Regions from separate parts of the Hypericibacter sp. genome, predicted to be linked through region 2. Evidence: predicted binding sites of a transcription regulator. Region 2 holds the regulator's gene; the other holds the start of a gene.
The links. Region 2 encodes LexA, which represses DNA repair genes until DNA is damaged. Its sites were predicted from a motif close to ATGTTCTANTTTGGTTC; they were not measured.
Positions count from the first base shown of each region.

Region 1: a site for LexA is predicted at 2,732-2,748, ahead of ACREE8_RS18170 (ImuA family protein). Genes of this name have one in related genera too.

Region 1 is NZ_JBOHKS010000230.1:624-5,836, forward strand. Features, by position in the region: gene ACREE8_RS18145 (YgfZ/GcvT domain-containing protein) at 1-647, opposite strand, end outside; gene ACREE8_RS18150 (hypothetical protein) at 778-1,320, shown strand; gene ACREE8_RS18155 (enoyl-CoA hydratase/isomerase family protein) at 1,317-2,105, shown strand; gene ACREE8_RS18160 (hypothetical protein) at 2,102-2,422, opposite strand; gene ACREE8_RS18165 (hypothetical protein) at 2,456-2,587, opposite strand; gene ACREE8_RS18170 (ImuA family protein) at 2,821-3,537, shown strand; gene ACREE8_RS18175 (DUF6504 family protein) at 3,464-5,188, shown strand.
Region 2 is NZ_JBOHKS010000300.1:7,036-18,853, reverse strand. Features, by position in the region: gene hyfB (hydrogenase 4 subunit B) at 1-1,675, shown strand, start outside; gene ACREE8_RS24435 (respiratory chain complex I subunit 1 family protein) at 1,666-2,622, shown strand; gene ACREE8_RS24430 (hydrogenase-4 component E) at 2,623-3,285, shown strand; gene ACREE8_RS24425 (hydrogenase 4 subunit F) at 3,282-4,730, shown strand; gene ACREE8_RS24420 (hydrogenase expression protein HypE) at 4,746-6,266, shown strand; gene ACREE8_RS24415 (NADH-quinone oxidoreductase subunit B family protein) at 6,277-6,798, shown strand; gene lexA (transcriptional repressor LexA) at 6,833-7,540, opposite strand; gene ACREE8_RS24405 (molybdopterin molybdotransferase MoeA) at 7,709-8,920, opposite strand; gene moaC (cyclic pyranopterin monophosphate synthase MoaC) at 8,917-9,423, opposite strand; gene trpC (indole-3-glycerol phosphate synthase TrpC) at 9,435-10,250, opposite strand; gene trpD (anthranilate phosphoribosyltransferase) at 10,247-11,299, opposite strand; gene ACREE8_RS24385 (anthranilate synthase component II) at 11,296-11,818, opposite strand, start outside.

The sequences.
Region 1 (5,213 bases), on a different contig from region 2:
AGATAGCAGCCCTTGTTCCAGTCGATCGCATGCAGCTCGTCGAAGCCGTTCTCGAGCAGGATCGCCTTCTCGACCGGCAGATCGCGGCTGCCGTCGGGCACGCCTTGCGACATGCGGAGGCGATCGTAAGTGGCGCTGTCGCCGGCCGTGAATCCCGCCGCCTGGAGGGTCGCCGCCGCACCCTCGCGCGGCAGCACGGCGCGCGCACCGAGGGCTGCCAGGCGCGGATCGACATAGGCGACGCCACCGGCGAAAGCCTTGGCCGAGCCCGGTTCCGGCTTGAGCCCGAGACGCGTCAGCACATCGCCGCCGAACAGCAGGGCGACCGCATGGCTCGCGGTCGCGTCGGCGATCGTCACTTTCGAGCGCAGCTTGTAGAGCGAGAGCCGGCGCTTCAGGTCGTCGCGCCGCCCGGCCTCGCAGTCGATGTAGAAGCTGCCGCCGGCCTCGGCCAGGAAGAAGTCATGCAGATATTTGCCCTGCGCCGTAAGGAAGGCCGAATAGAGCGCCTGTGCAGGGCCGGCCTTGGCGACATCGTTGGAAACGAGGCCCTGCAGAAACTCGGTCTTGTCGTCGCCCGCAATGGCAAGGACGCCACGGCTTTCGGGCAGGAGATAGAAGCTCTGGGAACTCGGTGCGGAAGTCATGGCCTTAAGATCGGTGAGCGCTGCCGGCTTGGCAAGGGCGCTACGGCCCCAAAGTGAGTAAGGGAAATGGGCCTTGCCCTGGCGGCCCGGAGCGTCTGGAATCCGTGTTCGAACCAGGGAGACTCGGGGGATGGGCTATTTCGACGGCCTCACCAATGCCAGCTTCCGCAAGGATGCGCAGGGCCGCGACGTTTTCTATCCGTATGGCACCCACGGCCGCGGCCGCATCATCACGGACGCCGAGACCGCCGAGCGGCTGCGCAGGTCGATCAAGCGTCTTTATATCCTGCTCTTGGCGATCATTCCGCTGCTCATCGCCATTGTCAGGCTGGCCCATGACTCCGTCATTTATCTCATGCTGCTGGTCCTGGCTGTGACCGCGCTCACGGCGGGCTATGTGCAACAGCTGACGCGAGGGTTGCCTTACTCCGAAGAGCGCCTGACCTATCGCGAAAGCCTGCAGAATTCGTTGCGCGGCCATAGCAAGCTTGGCCTGGTTTTCCTGGCCGTTGTAAGCGCGGGGTTTGTGGCGCTGGGAGGATTCATTCTCGCGCTGGCGCCCGCCGAGAACCTCGCGCTGGCTCTCGTCCTGATTGTTTTCTTCGGCCTCTGTCTTCTGGTGTTTTTGGGCGCGTTGATCTTGAAATCGCGCCAGGAGCGGACCGGAACATGAGCCAGGCCGCTTCCGATTCGGTGTTGCTGACGCGCGAGGGCGCCGTCGCGACCCTGACGCTCAACCGGCCGGAGCGCTTGAACGCGCTCGATCTCGCCATGTGGCATCGGCTGGGCGAGGTTCTGCGCGAGATCGAGGCGGATCCGTCCTTGCGCGCCCTGCGGGTCCAGGGGGCCGGCCAGGCCTTCGCCGCCGGCGCCGATCTGGCGGAGTTCGCCCGAACGCGCGCGACCGCCGGCGATGCCGAGGCCTATGGTCGCGTGATGGTGGCGGCGCTTCATGGCTTGCGCGATCTGAAGCTGCCGACGGTGGCGATGATCCGGGGTGCTTGCGTCGGCGCGGGGCTCGAGATCGCGATCATGTGCGATCTGCGCATCGCCGCCGAAGGCAGCCGCTTCGGCGTGCCGATCCAGAAGGTGGGCGTGGTGATGCCCTGGCCGGAGCTGGGCGATCTGATCGAGACGGTGGGCCGCGCGACCGCGCTCGAGATCCTGCTCGAGGGCCGGCTGTTCGAGGCGGGCGAAGCTGCAGCCAAGGGGCTTGTCACGCGCGTGGTGCCGGCGGAGAAGCTCGAAACCGAGGTGGCGGAGACGCTGCGCCGCCTGACCGATGGCGCGCCGAGCTCGCATCGCCTGCATAAGCGCATGGCGCGCCGGCTGATGGATGCGAAGCCCCTCAGCCCCGAGGAATGGCGCGAGGCCTATGAAGCGGTCGAAAGCGCCGACTATCGCGAGGGGCTGGCGGCCTTCGCCGAGAAACGCAAACCGCGCTTCAGCGGCGGCTAGGGTTTGCCGAACCAGTCGGTGATGTCGAAATAGATCGTCTTGCGGATGCCGTCGGGGCCGACGATCTCGATCCGGTCGTAGATCTTGCCGGCGTCCTGGATCAGCGACTGCTGCGCATGCTGCCAGCCGGGATAGTGATCCTGGATATAGCCATACTCGGCATCCACCCCTTCGAACTCGTTGGTCGCCGGAACGATGATCGCGGTCTCGGTAGTGGCGCCGTCGGCCGTGTCGGCGCGGGCAGGATGACAAAGTCCCGCGGCCAGAAGACCGGCCAGGAAAATCGCGCGTAGAATGGGGCTCCGACGTTGTTGCATGGGCGGCCGCCTTCTGGCTCAGCCGGCCGACATTTATTTCCCGGTCGTCAGCACCATCCGGAAGCGGGCCTTGCCGCTCATCATTCGATCATAGGCTTCCGACGCGCGTTCGAGCGGCATGGTTTCGATCATCGGCCGGATATTCGCCAAGGCGCTGAAGCCCATCGTATCCTCGGAATCGATCGAGGTGCTGGAGGGCCAGTCCTGGACCGAGCGCCCCTCGGGCGCTGCCCAAAAACGAGACGTTCTCCCCCTGAGGCAGGGCCGGGGAGGCTTGGCGGCTCTTGACTCCTCGTTTGGGAATATCTAGAACAAAACAGGAACAACGAGCGGAACGGGACGTTTTGCCCCGAAGAGGACGGTTTTCGGCCGTCGGTCCGGGCAGCAGGAGAGCAGCGATGGCGGATGGAGCGGCAATCACGAGTTCCCCGGCTTCGGCCCGGCTCGAGGCGCTGAAGGCGGCGGTCGGAGGCTTCGGTCCCGGGGCGGCCACGGCGCGGGTTCGGCTGGGCCTGCCCGAGCTGGACCAGGCGCTGGGCGGCGGCTTGGTGCAGGGCGCCTTGCATGAGATCGCCTCGATCGATGGCAGCGCCGCTGCCACCGGCTTTGCCGCCTTCCTCCTGGGGCGGCTGGTCAAGGCCTCGCAGCGCCCGGTGCTCTGGACGCCCGGCGCCGACATCTATGCCCCCGGCCTCGCGCGCTATGGGCTCTCGCCCAACCGCGTGCTGCTGGCCGACTTCCGCCGCCCGCAGGCGCTGTTGCGCGCGCTCGAGGAAGGCTTGCGCTGCCCCGGCCTCGCCGCGGTGCTGGGCGAGATCGAGGAGATCGACCTGACCGCCAGCCGGCGGCTGCAGCTTGCGGCCGAGACCGGCGGCATCGCCTGCCTGCTGCTGCGCCGCGGGCCCTCGCGCAATCCGACCGCGGCGGTGACGCGCTGGCAGGTCTGGTCGGCGAATGCGCAAGGCGCCAAGCCGCGCTGGCGCGTCTCGTTGCTGCGCTGCCGCGGGGGTCGAACCGGAGATTGGTTGTTGGAGGGTTGTCGTGAAACGGGTGGTATCACTGTGGCTGCCGCATTGGGCGACCGACCGGCTCAAGATCGCGTCGCGGCGCGCTGAGGGGCTTGCGGTTCATCGCGAGGTGCGGCTGGGCAAGGTCCGGCTGAACGAGCCGCGCCTTGGCTGGGCTTCCGAAGCATCGCGCCCGCTGGTGACGGTCACGGCCGCGAACGGCCGCGCGCTCCTGGCCGCGATCGATGAGACGGCGTCGGCCGCGGGCCTCGTGCCCGGCATGGTGCTGGCCGATGCGCGGGCCCTGGTTCCCGATCTCGCGGTGCGGCCGAGCCATCCCGACAAGGATGCGGCGGCGCTGGCGCAGCTTGCCGATTGGTGCGCGCGCTTCAGCCCCTGGGTCGCGGTCGATGGCGCCGACGGGATTTTCCTCGACATCACCGGCTGCGCCCATCTCTTCGGCGGCGAGACTCGGATGATCGAGGATCTGGCGCAACGCCTGCGCCGGTTCGGCTATCGCATCCGCTTCGCCATCGCCGATACGCCCGGTGCGGCCTGGGCTGCGGCGCGCTTCGCCACGCTCGCGCGCGACAGCGACACGGTCATCCTGCCCTCGGGCGGGACGCGCGAGGCGATCGCGGGCCTGCCTGTCGCCGCCCTGCGCCTGTCACCGGTTCAGACCGCCGAGCTCGAGCGGCTGGGGCTCAAGACCATTGCCGAGCTTTACCCCTTGCCGCGCGCGGCGCTGCTGCGCCGCTTCGGGCTCGAGCCCGCGCGCCGGCTCGACCAGGCGCTGGGCCGCATCGACGAACCGATCAATCCGCGCACGCCGGCGAGCCCGCATGAGGCGCGGCTCGCCTTTGCCGAGCCGATCGTCGAGGCGCCCGCGATCGCCGCGGCGCTCGACCGGATGCTGGCGGGGCTGTGCGGTCATCTGGCGTCGGAGCAGCTGGGGGCCCGCCAGTTGCGTCTGGCGCTTTTCCGCGTCGATGGCAGCCTGCAGCATTTCTCGATCGGGACCAGCCGTCCCAACCGCGATCCCCACGCGCTGCGCCGGCTCTTCGCCAAGCTGTTCGACCGGCTCGATCCGGGCTTCGGGATCGAGGCGATGAGCCTGACGGCGACGCAGGCCGAGCCGCTCGAGGATCTGCAGCTGGTGCTGGCCCAGGCCCGGGCGCAAAGCCAGAAACGCGCTCAAGCCGCGCAGCGTGTTTCCATCGAAATACCGCTGCTGCCGGCCACGATCGAATCCGCCGAGCCCCTCGACGAGACGGCGATCGAGCGCGCGGTCGACGAGGCGGCCTTGGCGGCACTCGCCGATCTCTTCGCCAATGGCCGCTTCGCCAACGAGCCCGTCCCCGTGCGGTTGACGCGTCCGGCCCCGCAGGAAAGCCATCTGCCCGAGCGCGCGGTGGCGCCGGTGCCGGCCCTGGCCGGGAAGGCCGAGCGCTGGACCGCGATCGCGCTCACCACGGTCCGCCCGGTGCGGCTGCTGCCGCGTCCCGAGCCGCTCGAAACCGACGCGATCGAATCCGAAGCGCTGCCGACCTCGTTCCGCTGGCGCGCCCGCCCGCACCGCATCCGCTTGGTCGAAGGCCCCGAGCGCATCACCCCCGAATGGTGGCGCCCGGCCACGTCGGGTTCTTCGGTCAGCGACACGCGGGATTATTACCGCGTCGAAGACAGCGAAGGCCGCCGCTTCTGGCTCTACCGCGAACAGACCGTCTCGCGCTGGTACCTGCACGGCCTCTTTGCGTGACCAAAAAGAATCCACGCCCCCTCCC
Region 2 (11,818 bases):
GCCCTTCTTCCCGGCCTTTCTGGCCGGCATGAACCTCGTGGTGATGGCCGACGACGCCTTTACCTTTCTCCTCGCCTGGGAGTTCATGTCACTGACCTCATGGGCCCTGGTCATGGCCCATCATCACGATCCGGAAAACCGGCGGGCCGGCGTCATCTATCTGGTGATGGCAAGTTTCGGCACGCTCCTTCTACTGCTGGCCTTCGGTCTGCTGGCGGGACCGGACGGCCATTACGCCTTCGCTTCGATCCGGGACGGCTTGCGGTCACCGTTGATCGCCGCTCTCATTCTGGTCCTCGCGCTCATCGGCACCGGCTCGAAGGCCGGGCTCGTTCCGCTTCATGTCTGGCTGCCGCTGGCCCACCCGGCGGCGCCGACGCCGGTCTCCGCGCTCATGAGCGGCGTCATGACCAAGGTCGCGATTTATGGCTTCCTGCGCATCGCGCTCGACCTCCTCGGTCCCCCGGCATGGTGGTGGGCGCTGCCGGTGATCGCACTGGGCGGCGTGAGCGCCGTCATGGGCGTTCTCTATGCGCTGATGCAGCAGGATCTGAAGCGCCTGCTGGCCTACAGCACGGTCGAGAATATCGGGATCATCTTCATCGGCGTCGGGCTCGCGCTCGCCTTCCGCGCCAACGGCATGGGCTGGGCGGCGGCACTCGCCCTGACCGCCGCGTTGCTCCATGTCCTCAATCACATGCTGTTCAAGAGCCTGCTGTTTTTCGGCGCCGGCGCGGTCCTGTCGGCGACCGGCCTGCGCGACATCGAGCAGCTTGGCGGCCTGATCCGCCGCATGCCCGTGACCAGCTTCACGTTCCTGGTCGGCTCGGCCGCGATTGCGGCACTGCCGCCGCTCAACGGTTTCGTCTCCGAATGGCTGACCTTCCAGGCCATTCTCTTGAGCCCCGAGATCCCGCAATGGGGCCTCAAGCTCATCGTTCCGGCCGTCGGCGCTCTCCTGGCGCTGTCCGCGACGCTGGCAGGCGCCTGTTTCGTCCGCGCCTTCGGCATCGTCTTCCTCGGTCGCCCGCGCTCGCCGGCGGCCGAAACCGCCAACGAGGTCGATCGTTTCTCGCTCGTCGCCATGATGACGCTGACGGGGCTCTGCCTTTTGACCGGGGTCCTGCCGGGGCTGGTGATCGATGGCGTGGCCCCTGCCGTCAAGCTGCTCGCCGGCGAGGTCATGCCGCAGCAGCTCGGGGTGGCCTGGCTCTCGATCGTGCCGATTGCCGAGAGCCGGAGTTCCTATAACGGCCTGCTGGTGTTCCTGTTCGTCGCCGTATCGACCGCGATCGCGGTCCTGGGAATCCACCGGCTGGCGTCGCGTGCGGTCCGGCGTTCCGCGATCTGGGATTGTGGCTTTCCAATCACGAGTGCCAACACCCAATACAGCGCCAGCAGCTTCGCGCAGCCTATTCGCCGGGTCTTCGGCTCGATCGTCTTCCAGGCCCGCGAGCGGATCGACATGCCGCCACCAGGCAGCATGCGCCCGGCCCGGTTGCAGGTGGAGATCAAGGATCTCATCTGGCAGTTCCTCTACGCACCTGTTGGCGACGCCGTCTGGGAAGCCGCAAACCGGCTCAATCGTCTGCAGTTTCTGACGATCCGCCGCTATCTCAGCTTGGTCTTCCTGGCGCTCATTGTGCTGTTGCTGGTGGTCGCCATATGGACGTGATCGCCGACATCGCGGTCCAGGGCGTGCAAATGGCGCTGGTCCTGCTGCTGGCGCCGCTGCTCACCGGATTCGTGCGGAAGCTGAAGGCGCAGTTGGTTCGTCGTCAGGGCCCCTCGGTCTTCCAGCCCTACCGCGATCTGCTGCGGCTCCTGCGCAAGGACGTGGTGCTGGCCGAGAATGCGTCGTGGTTGTTCCGCGTGGCGCCCTATCTGATTTTTTCCGCCACCTGGGTCGCCGCCGCTCTGGTGCCGACCTTCGCCACCGGGCTCGTCTTCAGCTGGTCGGCCGACCTCATCGCCATCATCGCGCTCCTCGGCAGCGCCCGTTTTTTCCTGGCGCTCGCGGGCCTCGATGTCGGCACCAGCTTCGGCGGCATCGGCTCGAGCCGCGAGATGCTGATCGGCACGCTCGCCGAGCCGGCGATGATCATGATCGTGTTCACGCTTGCCCTCATCGCCGGGTCGACCCAGTTGGCGACGATGGCCGACTATATGCTGTCGCCGGCGGTGGGCTTGCGCGTCTCGCTGGGACTGGCATTGATCGCGCTCATCATGGTTGCGATCGCCGAGAATGCCCGCATCCCGATCGATAATCCGGCCACCCATCTCGAGCTCACCATGGTGCATGAGGCGATGGTGCTCGAATATTCCGGCCGGCATCTGGCCATGATCGAGCTCGCGGCGGCCCTGAAGCTTCAGCTCTACATCTCGCTCATCGCCTGTCTGTTCGCGCCCTGGGGGTTGGCGCGGGACGGGGAGGGGTTGGCGGCCTACGCGACCGGCATCCTGGCCTTCATCCTCAAGCTCGCCGTCGGCGGCCTGCTCCTGGCCCTGTTCGAGACGGCCATCGCCAAGATGCGGGTATTCCGCGTTCCGGAGTTCCTCGGCGCCGCTCTCATGCTGGGTCTTCTCGGCACGCTGCTGCTGTTCGTCTCGAAAGGTCTCTAGATGGGCACCTTATCTTTCGATGTGGCTCATCTGCTGGCCGGCGGGCTCGTTCTGGTGAGCTTCATGATGCTCTATCAGGACCGTCTCTATGCGCTTCTGAACGTCTTCGCCCTGCACGCCGTCGTGCTCGCCCTTTCGGTGGCGTGGCAGGCCTATGTCCAGCATGCGCCGCATCTCTATGTGACGGCGGCGATCGCGCTTCTGTTCAAGGGAATGGTCATCCCCTTCGCCCTGCACCGCATGGTGATACGCCTCGGCATCCATCGCGAGATCGAAACCGTGGTCGGCGTCGGCATGACCATGCTGGCCGGGATGGGGCTGGTGGCGCTGTCGATGGTGGTCATGCTGCGAGTAACGCCCTCGGCCGATCCACTGGCGCGCGAGGACCTGGCCTTCGCGCTCTCCGTGCTGCTGCTGGGCCTCCTCATCATGGTCACCCGGCGCAACGCGGTCAGCCAGGTGGTGGGATTCATGTCGCTCGAGAACGGCCTCGTTCTGGCGGCGACCGGCGCCAAGGGCATGCCGCTCGTGGTCGAGATCAGCGTCGCGTTCTCGATCCTGATCGCCTTCATCGTCATCGGTATTTTCCTGTTCCGGATCCGTGAGCGGTTCGACACTGTGGATATCGGCGCGCTCGACGATTTCCGAGGCGAGCGACAATGAGTTCGCTTCCCTTCGACGTCGTCACCGCGATTCTCCTGATACCGATCTGTTCCGCCGGCCTGCTGGCGCTGCTCCCGGGCTATCGGCTTTCCGCCCTTCTCAACGTCCTGGCCAGCATGCTGACGTTCCTGGTCGCCTTGCTTCTGTTCACGAACCGGCCGGAGGCCAACCCGTACGTCTTCGTCGACGATCTCAATATCGTCTTCATCGTCCTCAACACCTTTGTCGGCTTCACCACCAGCGTTTTCAGCGCCAGCTACATCGCCCATGAACTGGAGACTGGCCGGCTGACGCCGATCTATCTCAGATTCTACCACGCGATCTATCAGGTCATGATGTTCGGCATGAACCTGGCGCTGCTCTCGAACAATCTCGGCCTCATGTGGGTGGCCGTTGAGCTCGCCACCCTCAGCACCGTCATCATGGTCGGCATCTATCGGACGCATGAAGCGCTCGAGGCCGCCTGGAAATATTTCATTCTCGGCAGCGTCGGCATCGCCCTGGCGCTGTTCGGCACGATCCTGGTCTATATGGCCGCGCGTCCCGTGGTGGGCGAGGGGATCGACGCCATGGTCTGGACGGTCGTGATCGAGAAGGTCGCGAAGTTCGATCCGGCCCTCCTCAATGTCGCCTTCATCTTCCTCCTGCTCGGCTATGGCACGAAAGTCGGTTTGGCCCCGCTGCATGCCTGGCTGCCAGATGCGCATGCGGAAGGCCCCACGCCGATCTCGGCGGTGCTGTCGGGCCTGCTTCTCAATGTCGCGCTCTATGCGGTGCTGCGCTTCAAGATGCTGCTCGCCGCCAACCCCGCCGCGATCGACCCCGGCCCGCTGATGATCACCATGGGGCTGACCTCGCTCGTCTTCGCGGCCTTCATGCTGTATCGCCGGCGCGACATCAAACGCATGTTCGCCTATTCTTCGATCGAGCATATGGGCATCATCGCCTTCGCCTTCGGGATGGGCGGGCCGCTCGCCAACTTCGCCGGGCTCCTGCATATGACCATGCACAGCCTCACCAAATCGGCGATCTTCTTCGCCGTCGGCCATATCGCCCAGGTCAAGGGCACGCAGAAGATCGCCGATATTCGCGGGCTCACGGAGAGCCACCCGGTGCTCGGCTGGGGGTTGGTGCTCGGCGTGGTGGCCATCGCCGGCATGCCGCCGCTCGGCATCTTCATGAGCGAGTTCCTGGTGGTGAGCTCGACCTTCGCCCGCGAGCCGCTGCTCGCCATACCGCTGGTCCTGGGACTGCTGGTCGCCTTCGGCGCCCTGTTCCTCCGGCTGGGTGGCATCGCCTTCGGCCCGCCGGCCGGCAGCCTCGCGCCGGTTCAGGCATCCTATGTTCCCATGTTCGCGCATCTGACCCTGGTCTGCATCGCCGGCGTCTATCTGCCGGCCCCGCTGGTCATCTGGTTCCAGCATGTCGCACATCTGCTGGGATAGAGAGGCGGGACCGCCATGCCGACACTTGCCGAGCTGATGCAACGCTGCCGCGCCGTGCCGGGCTCTCGTCCCTGGCCGCGCGCTAGCGTCGATGCGGAGCTTTGGCAGACCGCCGGGCAGCTGCTCGCCGAAGGGCATTGGACCTTGCTCAGCCTTTGGGCCGACAGCGGCACCGTCCATATGGCCTTGCTCGCGGAACCGCAGGCTGGCCCTGGAATCTTGAGTCTCGACTGCGCGAATGGAAAGTTTCCGTCGATCGGCAGGCTGCATCCACCGGCGGCGCGCCTCGAACGAACGATCCAGGATTTGCACGGGCTCGAAGCGGAAGGCGTGTCGGATTCGCGTCCCTGGCTGGATCACGGAAGCTGGGGCGTCCGCCATCCGCTCGGCGAATGGACCCCGTCTCCCACCGCTGCCATGCCCGGCTACAAATTTCTGGAGGCGGAGGGCGAGGGGCTTCATCAAATCGCCGTGGGCCCGGTCCATGCCGGCATCATCGAGCCGGGACATTTCCGCTTCACCGCGAATGGCGAGGCCGTCGTCCGGCTGGAGGAGCGGCTGGGCTACACCCACAAGGGCATCGACGGCCTCATGCGGGAGGCGGGCCTGGAGCAGGCCGTCAAGCTCGCGGGCCGGACGTCAGGCGACAGCACGGTGGCCTATGCCCTGGCCTTCTCGCGTGCGGTGGAAACGGCGTTGCAGATCGAGGTCCCCGCACGGGCCGTCTGGCTCCGGGCCCTGATGGCGGAGATGGAACGTCTCGCCAATCATTTCGGCGATATCGGCGCCATCTGCAACGATGCCTCCTTCGTCGTGATGCATGCGCAATGCGGGACCTTGCGCGAGCGCGTGCTGCGCGCGGCGGATGCCTGCTTCGGCCACCGTTTGATGAGAGACCGCATCCTGCCGGGCGGCGTCGCGGCCGATCTTGGCGAAGACGGGATCGCGTCCTTGCGCGGCCTGCTTCAGGAGGCGCACCGGCATTTCCCCACGCTGGTCAAACTCTACGACAACACCGCCTCGCTGCAGGATCGTACCGTCGGCACCGGCGTGCTGACGCCGGCGCTGGCGCGCCAGTTCGGCTGTGGCGGCTATGTCGGTCGGGCCTCGGGCCGAGACTTCGACGCCCGCCGCGCGTTCCCCTATGCGCCCTACGACCAGTTGCAATTCGACGTGCGGGTCGCGACCGAAGGCGATGTGAACGCCCGTGTCTGGATCCGGATCTGGGAAGTGGAGCAGAGCCTGGCGCTGATCGAGCAGATCCTCGACCGCTTGCCCGCGGGCCCGATCCGCATCGACTTCGACAAGGGCTCAGGCAACCCAAGCGAGGGCATGGCGATCGTCGAGGGGTTCCGGGGCGATATCCTCGTCTGGCTGCGCCTCGGCGCCGACGGCAAGGTCGCGCGCTGCCATATGCGCGATCCGTCCTGGTTCCAATGGCCGGTGCTGGAAGCCGCGATCGAGGGCAACATCGTCGCCGACTTTCCGCTCTGCAATAAGTCCTTCAACTGCTCCTATTCCGGCCACGACCTCTAGGGAGACCGGCATGCACAGGATCCTGTTCGACAACCTCGCGAAGGGCACGCTGACCGAGCCGCCGCCCGTGCCGGAGGAGAGCGCCCTGGCCGAGCTGGCGGCGGCTCTCGAACGCGACGCGCGGCGGAAGCTGGGGCGCAGCCTTTCCATCCGGCAGGTCGATGCGGGCTCCTGCAATGGCTGCGAGCTGGAGATCAACGCGCTCGGCAACCCGTTCTACGATCTCGAGCGCTTCGGCCTGCGCTTCGTGGCCTCGCCGCGGCATGCCGACGTGCTGCTGGTCACGGGACCCGTGACTCGGAACATGCAGATCGCCCTCGAACGCACCTACCGTGCCACGCCCGACCCGAAATGGGTCGTGGCGGCGGGCGATTGCGCGCTCGACGGCGGCATGTTCGCAGGCAGCTATGCCTGCCTGGGCGGCGTATCGGCCGCCATTCCGGTCGATCTTCATATCCGGGGCTGCCCGCCGAGCCCGCTGCAGCTTCTCAAAGGGCTGCTGGCGCTGCTCCAGGTGGACAAGGCTCGGTAGGGCCCGCGCTCCGTCGCGCGGACCCGACCGGCGGTCAGTAGCGGCGCAGCAGGCCGATCAGCCGGCCCTGAACGCGGACCCGATCGGGGCCGAAGATGCGCGTCTCATAGGCCGGGTTGGCGGGCTCGAGGGCGATCGAATCGCCCTTGCGGCGCAGCCGCTTCAATGTCGCCTCGTTATTGTCGACCAGGGCCACCACGATGGTGCCGTTGTCGGCATTGTCGACGCGCTCGATCACGACCGTGTCGCCATCGAGGATGCCGGCATTGATCATCGAATCGCCGTCGACCTCGAGGGCGTAATACTCACCCCGGCCCAAGAGGCCGGCCGGCACGTCGACGAAGCTGGAGCTGTCGCGCAGCGCCTCGATCGGGGTGCCGGCGGCGATCCGGCCATAGAGGGGCAGTTGGACCGCCTCGACATCGCGGGCGAGCGGTGCGCCGGGCAGGGCGCCCGCGAAATCGCCGCGGATGACCGTGGGCGCGAAACCGGTGGCCGTGGGCCGGGTGGAGGTGGTGATTCCAACCGCATCGGGCAGCTTCAAGACCTCGAGCGCGCGGGCGCGGTGGGGTAGGCGGCGGATGAAGCCGCGCTCTTCCAGGCCCGTGATCAGCCGATGGATGCCGGACTTGGATTTCAATCCCAGCGCTTCCTTCATTTCGTCGAACGAAGGCGAAACGCCCGCGTCGGTCAGGCGCTTATTGATGAAATGCAGGAGCTCGTTCTGCTTGCGCGTGAGCATTGATGGCTTTCCTCGCGGCCGGATGAACCGGCACCCCCAAGATATGGAACAAAACCTAAACGACGACACACGTTCTAGTTTGGTTCCCGGAAGGGGTCAAGGTTTTTCCACAGGCTGGGCAAGGCCAAGAGTCGCGGGTGTCGGCTGCACCGGCGAATCAGACTCGGCCTAGAGCCCCATCAAATCGCGATGGAATCGCAGAACCCGTACAGCTTCGCCGGCCTTGGCGGCCGGCGCATGGGGCGGGCGGATGACCAGCCCGTCGGCCTGGGCCAGGAAGGCCATCATGGCGCTGTCCTGGCGCTCCATCGCGGCCGCCACCAGGGCTCCCTGCGCGTTGCGGGTCAGGCGCGCCCTCAGATAGTCCTGCCGCTGATCATTGGCCTTGAGGTCGCTGCCCAGGATGGCGGTCTCGCTGTCATCCAGGACCTCGCGGCCCTCCATCACGGCGAAGGCCGGTTTGACGAAGAGGAGCGAACAGACCAGGGCCGAGACGGGATTGCCCGGGAGGCCCAGTACGGGCGTGCTGCCGAGCTGGCCAAACATGACAGGCTTGCCGGGCCGCATGGCGATCTTCCAGAAAGCGAGCTTCATGCCCTGGCCGGCGAGCGCTTCCTGGACCAGGTCGTGATCGCCAACCGAGGCGCCACCCGTGGTGATCAGGAGATCGGCGCCGGCCGCACCCGCCAGCATCTCGGCCAGTACGCCGGCATCGTCGCGCGCGATCCCGAGATCGACCGGATCGCCGCCGCAGGCCCGCACGAAGGCCGCCAGCGCCAGACCGTTGGAGCCGACGATTCCGGCGGGCCCGATCGGCTCGCCCGGCATGGACAGCTCGTCGCCGGTGCTGAGGATCGCGACCCGCGGGCGACGGCGCACCTTGAGCCAGGGCCGGTTGGCGGCGGCCGCGAGTCCGATGTCGCGCGCCGTCAGCCTTGCCCCGGCGCGGAAGAGGACGCGACCTTCCTCGAAATCCTGGCCTTTGGCGCGGATATGACGGCCCGGCTCGGCCGCGGCGGTCAGCTCGACGCTGTCGCCGTCGCGCTTGGCGTTCTCCTGGATGACGATGCTGTCGGCGCCATTGGGCAGGGGGCCACCGGTCAGGATCCGCACGGCCTCTCCAGGACCGACACGGCCCTCATAGTGACCGCCGGCCGGTGCGGTGCCGACAAGCTTGAGCCGCACCGGCACGGTCGCCGCGTCGGTGCTGCGGACCGCATAGCCATCCATCGCGGAGACGGCGAAGGGCGGATGGCTGACGCGTGCCGTCACATCCTCGGCGAGGACGCGACCCAGCGCATCGGCGAGGCCGACCTGCTCGGCAGGGAGCGGCCGGAAGGCCGCACAGATCTCGCGCTGGGCCTGCTCGACCGGGATCATCGCCCGCGCTCGTAGGTGCCGGATTTCCCGCCGCTCTTATGCTCGAGCCGGATATCGCCCAGCACCATGCCGCGATCGACGGCCTTGCACATGTCATAGACGGTGAGGGCCGCGATCGAGACCGCCGTCAACGCTTCCATTTCCACGCCGGTGGGGCCGGTGGTCTTGACTGTCGCGATGATATCGATCCGGCTCTGGCGCAGGTTCGGCTTCAGCACGACCGAGAGGGCGCTCAGCGCCAGCGGATGGCAGAGGGGGATGAGCTCGTGGGTGCGTTTCGCGCCCATGATGCCCGCGAGCTCAGCCACGGACAGCACGTCGCCCTTCTTCATCTGGCCGGCGCGGATGAGGCGCATCGTTTCCTTGGCGACCGTAACATGGCCCGAGGCCACGGCGACACGCTCGGTCGCGGGCTTGGCCGAGACATCGACCATATGGGCGCGGCCAGCCTCGTCGAAATGGGTGAGGCGTGCCGGTTTGGCCTTGCGCGACTTTCTTGCCATCGCCGCGTGACTCAGGCGGAGGGGCGGGCGACCGCGGCGCGCGACAGCAGATTCGCTGTGGCTCCCGCGACATCGGACTGGCGCATCAGGGATTCGCCGATCAGGAAGATCGAAGCGCCAACTTTGCTCATCCGCACCAGATCCTCAGGCGATTCCAAGCCACTCTCGGCGACGACGAGCCGATCCTTCGGCACCCGGGGCACCAGCGCCTCGGTGACCGCAAGATCGACCGTCAAGGTCTTGAGATTGCGGTTGTTGATGCCCAGAAGGCGGGCCTTCAGCTTCAGCGCCCGGTCGAGCTCACCTTGATCGTGAACTTCAACAAGCACGTCCATCTTCCAGTATTGCGCGACAGCTTCGAGCTCGGCCGCCTGCACATCCGAGAGCGCTGCCATGATCAGCAGCACGCAATCGGCACCCAGCGCCCGCGCTTCGGCGATCTGGTAGGGATCGAGCATGAAGTCCTTGCGCAAGGCCGGTAGATCGCAGGCCGCACGGGCCGCCGTCAGATAATCGTCGCGCCCCTGGAAATAGGGTTCGTCGGTCAGCACCGACAGGCAGGTTGCTCCGCCCACCGCGTAGGACCTGGCCAGACTCGCCGGATCGAAATCGGCCCGGATCAGCCCCTTGCTCGGCGAGGCCTTCTTGATCTCGGCGATCAGGCCAAAGCGGCCGGCCGCGACCGCGGCCGCCAGGCGATCGCCGAAGCCGCGCGTCGGGCTTTGCGCCTTCGCGGCCGCCTCGACCGCGACCAATGGGCGATCGGCCTTGCGCCGCGCCACATGGGCGAGCTTCTCGGCGCAGATCTTCTGCAGCACGTCGCTCATGCGGGCACCACCTCGTTGGTGACGGCGACGAGCTTGGCCAGCACCGCCTTGGCCTTGCCGGAATCGATCGCAGTCTCGGCCAGCGCCTTGCCGGTCTTGAGATCGGCCGCTTTGCCCGCGAGCATCAGCGTCGCCGCGGCGTTGAACAGCACCACGTCGCGATAGGCACCTTTGTGGCCGGCCAGCAATTCGGTCAGCGCCTGCGCGTTGGCAGCGGAATCCCCGCCCTTGAGATCCGTCGCCGTCGCGCGGCGCAAGCCGATGTCTTCGGGCGAGACATCGAACAGGCGGACCTTGCCGCCCTTGAGCTCGGCCACATGGGTCGGACCCGTCGTGGTGATCTCGTCCATGCCGTCGGAGCCGTGCACGACCCAGGCGCTCTCGGTGCCGAGCCGGCCCAGCACCGTCGCCATGGTCTCGATCCAGTCGCGCGAAAAGACGCCGATGAGCTGGCGCTTGGCGCCGGCCGGATTGGAAAGCGGACCCATGAGGTTGAAAATGGTGCGGGTGCCGAGCTCGACACGGGTCGGGCCAACATGCCGCATCGCGCTGTGATGGCGCGGTGCCAGCATCAGGCAGATGCCGGCCTCCCACAGCGCTTTCTTCACCAGGCTCATATCGGCTTCGATATTGACGCCGAGCGCCTGCAGCACGTCGGCGGTGCCGGTCTTGGAGGACATGGCGCGGTTGCCATGCTTGGCGACAGGCACGCCCGCGGCGGCCACGACCAGGGCCGCACCCGTCGAGATGTTCCAGCTTCCGGACTGGTCGCCGCCGGTGCCGCAGGTGTCGATGGCCCCGGCCGGCGCCTCGATGCGGGTCATCTTGGCGCGCATGGCGCGGACGGCGCCGGTGATCTCCTCGACCGTCTCGCCGCGCACCCGCAAGCCCATCAGGAAGGCGCCGAGCTGCGAGGGCGTCGCATTGCCCGACATCATGATGTCGAAAGCCTGCTCCGCCTCGGACTCGCTGAGCTTCCGGCCGGAAGCGATCGCGCCGATCAGCGGTTTCAGATCGCCAGCCGCGGCCGGCGCGGGCGCAGCGGTCATGCCGACAGCCTCATGGCCTGGGCATTATGGCCGCAGCGGCGCAGGAAATTGGCGAGCAGGCGATGGCCATGCTCGGAGGCGATGCTCTCGGGATGGAACTGGACGCCGAAGATCGGCAGCTCGCGATGGGCGAGGCCCATCACGACGCCGTCTTCGGTTTCGGCGGTGATCTCGAGTTCCTGCGGGAAGCTGTCGCGCTCGACCACGAGCGAGTGGTAGCGGGTACCGGTGAACGGGCTCGGAATGTCGGCGAAGATGTCGGAGCCGCGATGAATGACGCGGCTGACCTTGCCATGCATCGGCAAGGGCGCCCGGACCACCTTGCCGCCGAAGGACTGGCCGATCGCCTGATGACCGAGGCAGACGCCGAGGATCGGGATCTTGCCCTTGGCGGCGCCGATCAGATCGAGGCAGATGCCGGCGCGGTCGGGGTCGCAGGGACCTGGCGAGATGATGATGCCTTGCGGCTTCAGCGCCATCGCTTCGGCCACGGCGATCTTGTCATTACGCCGCACCGCC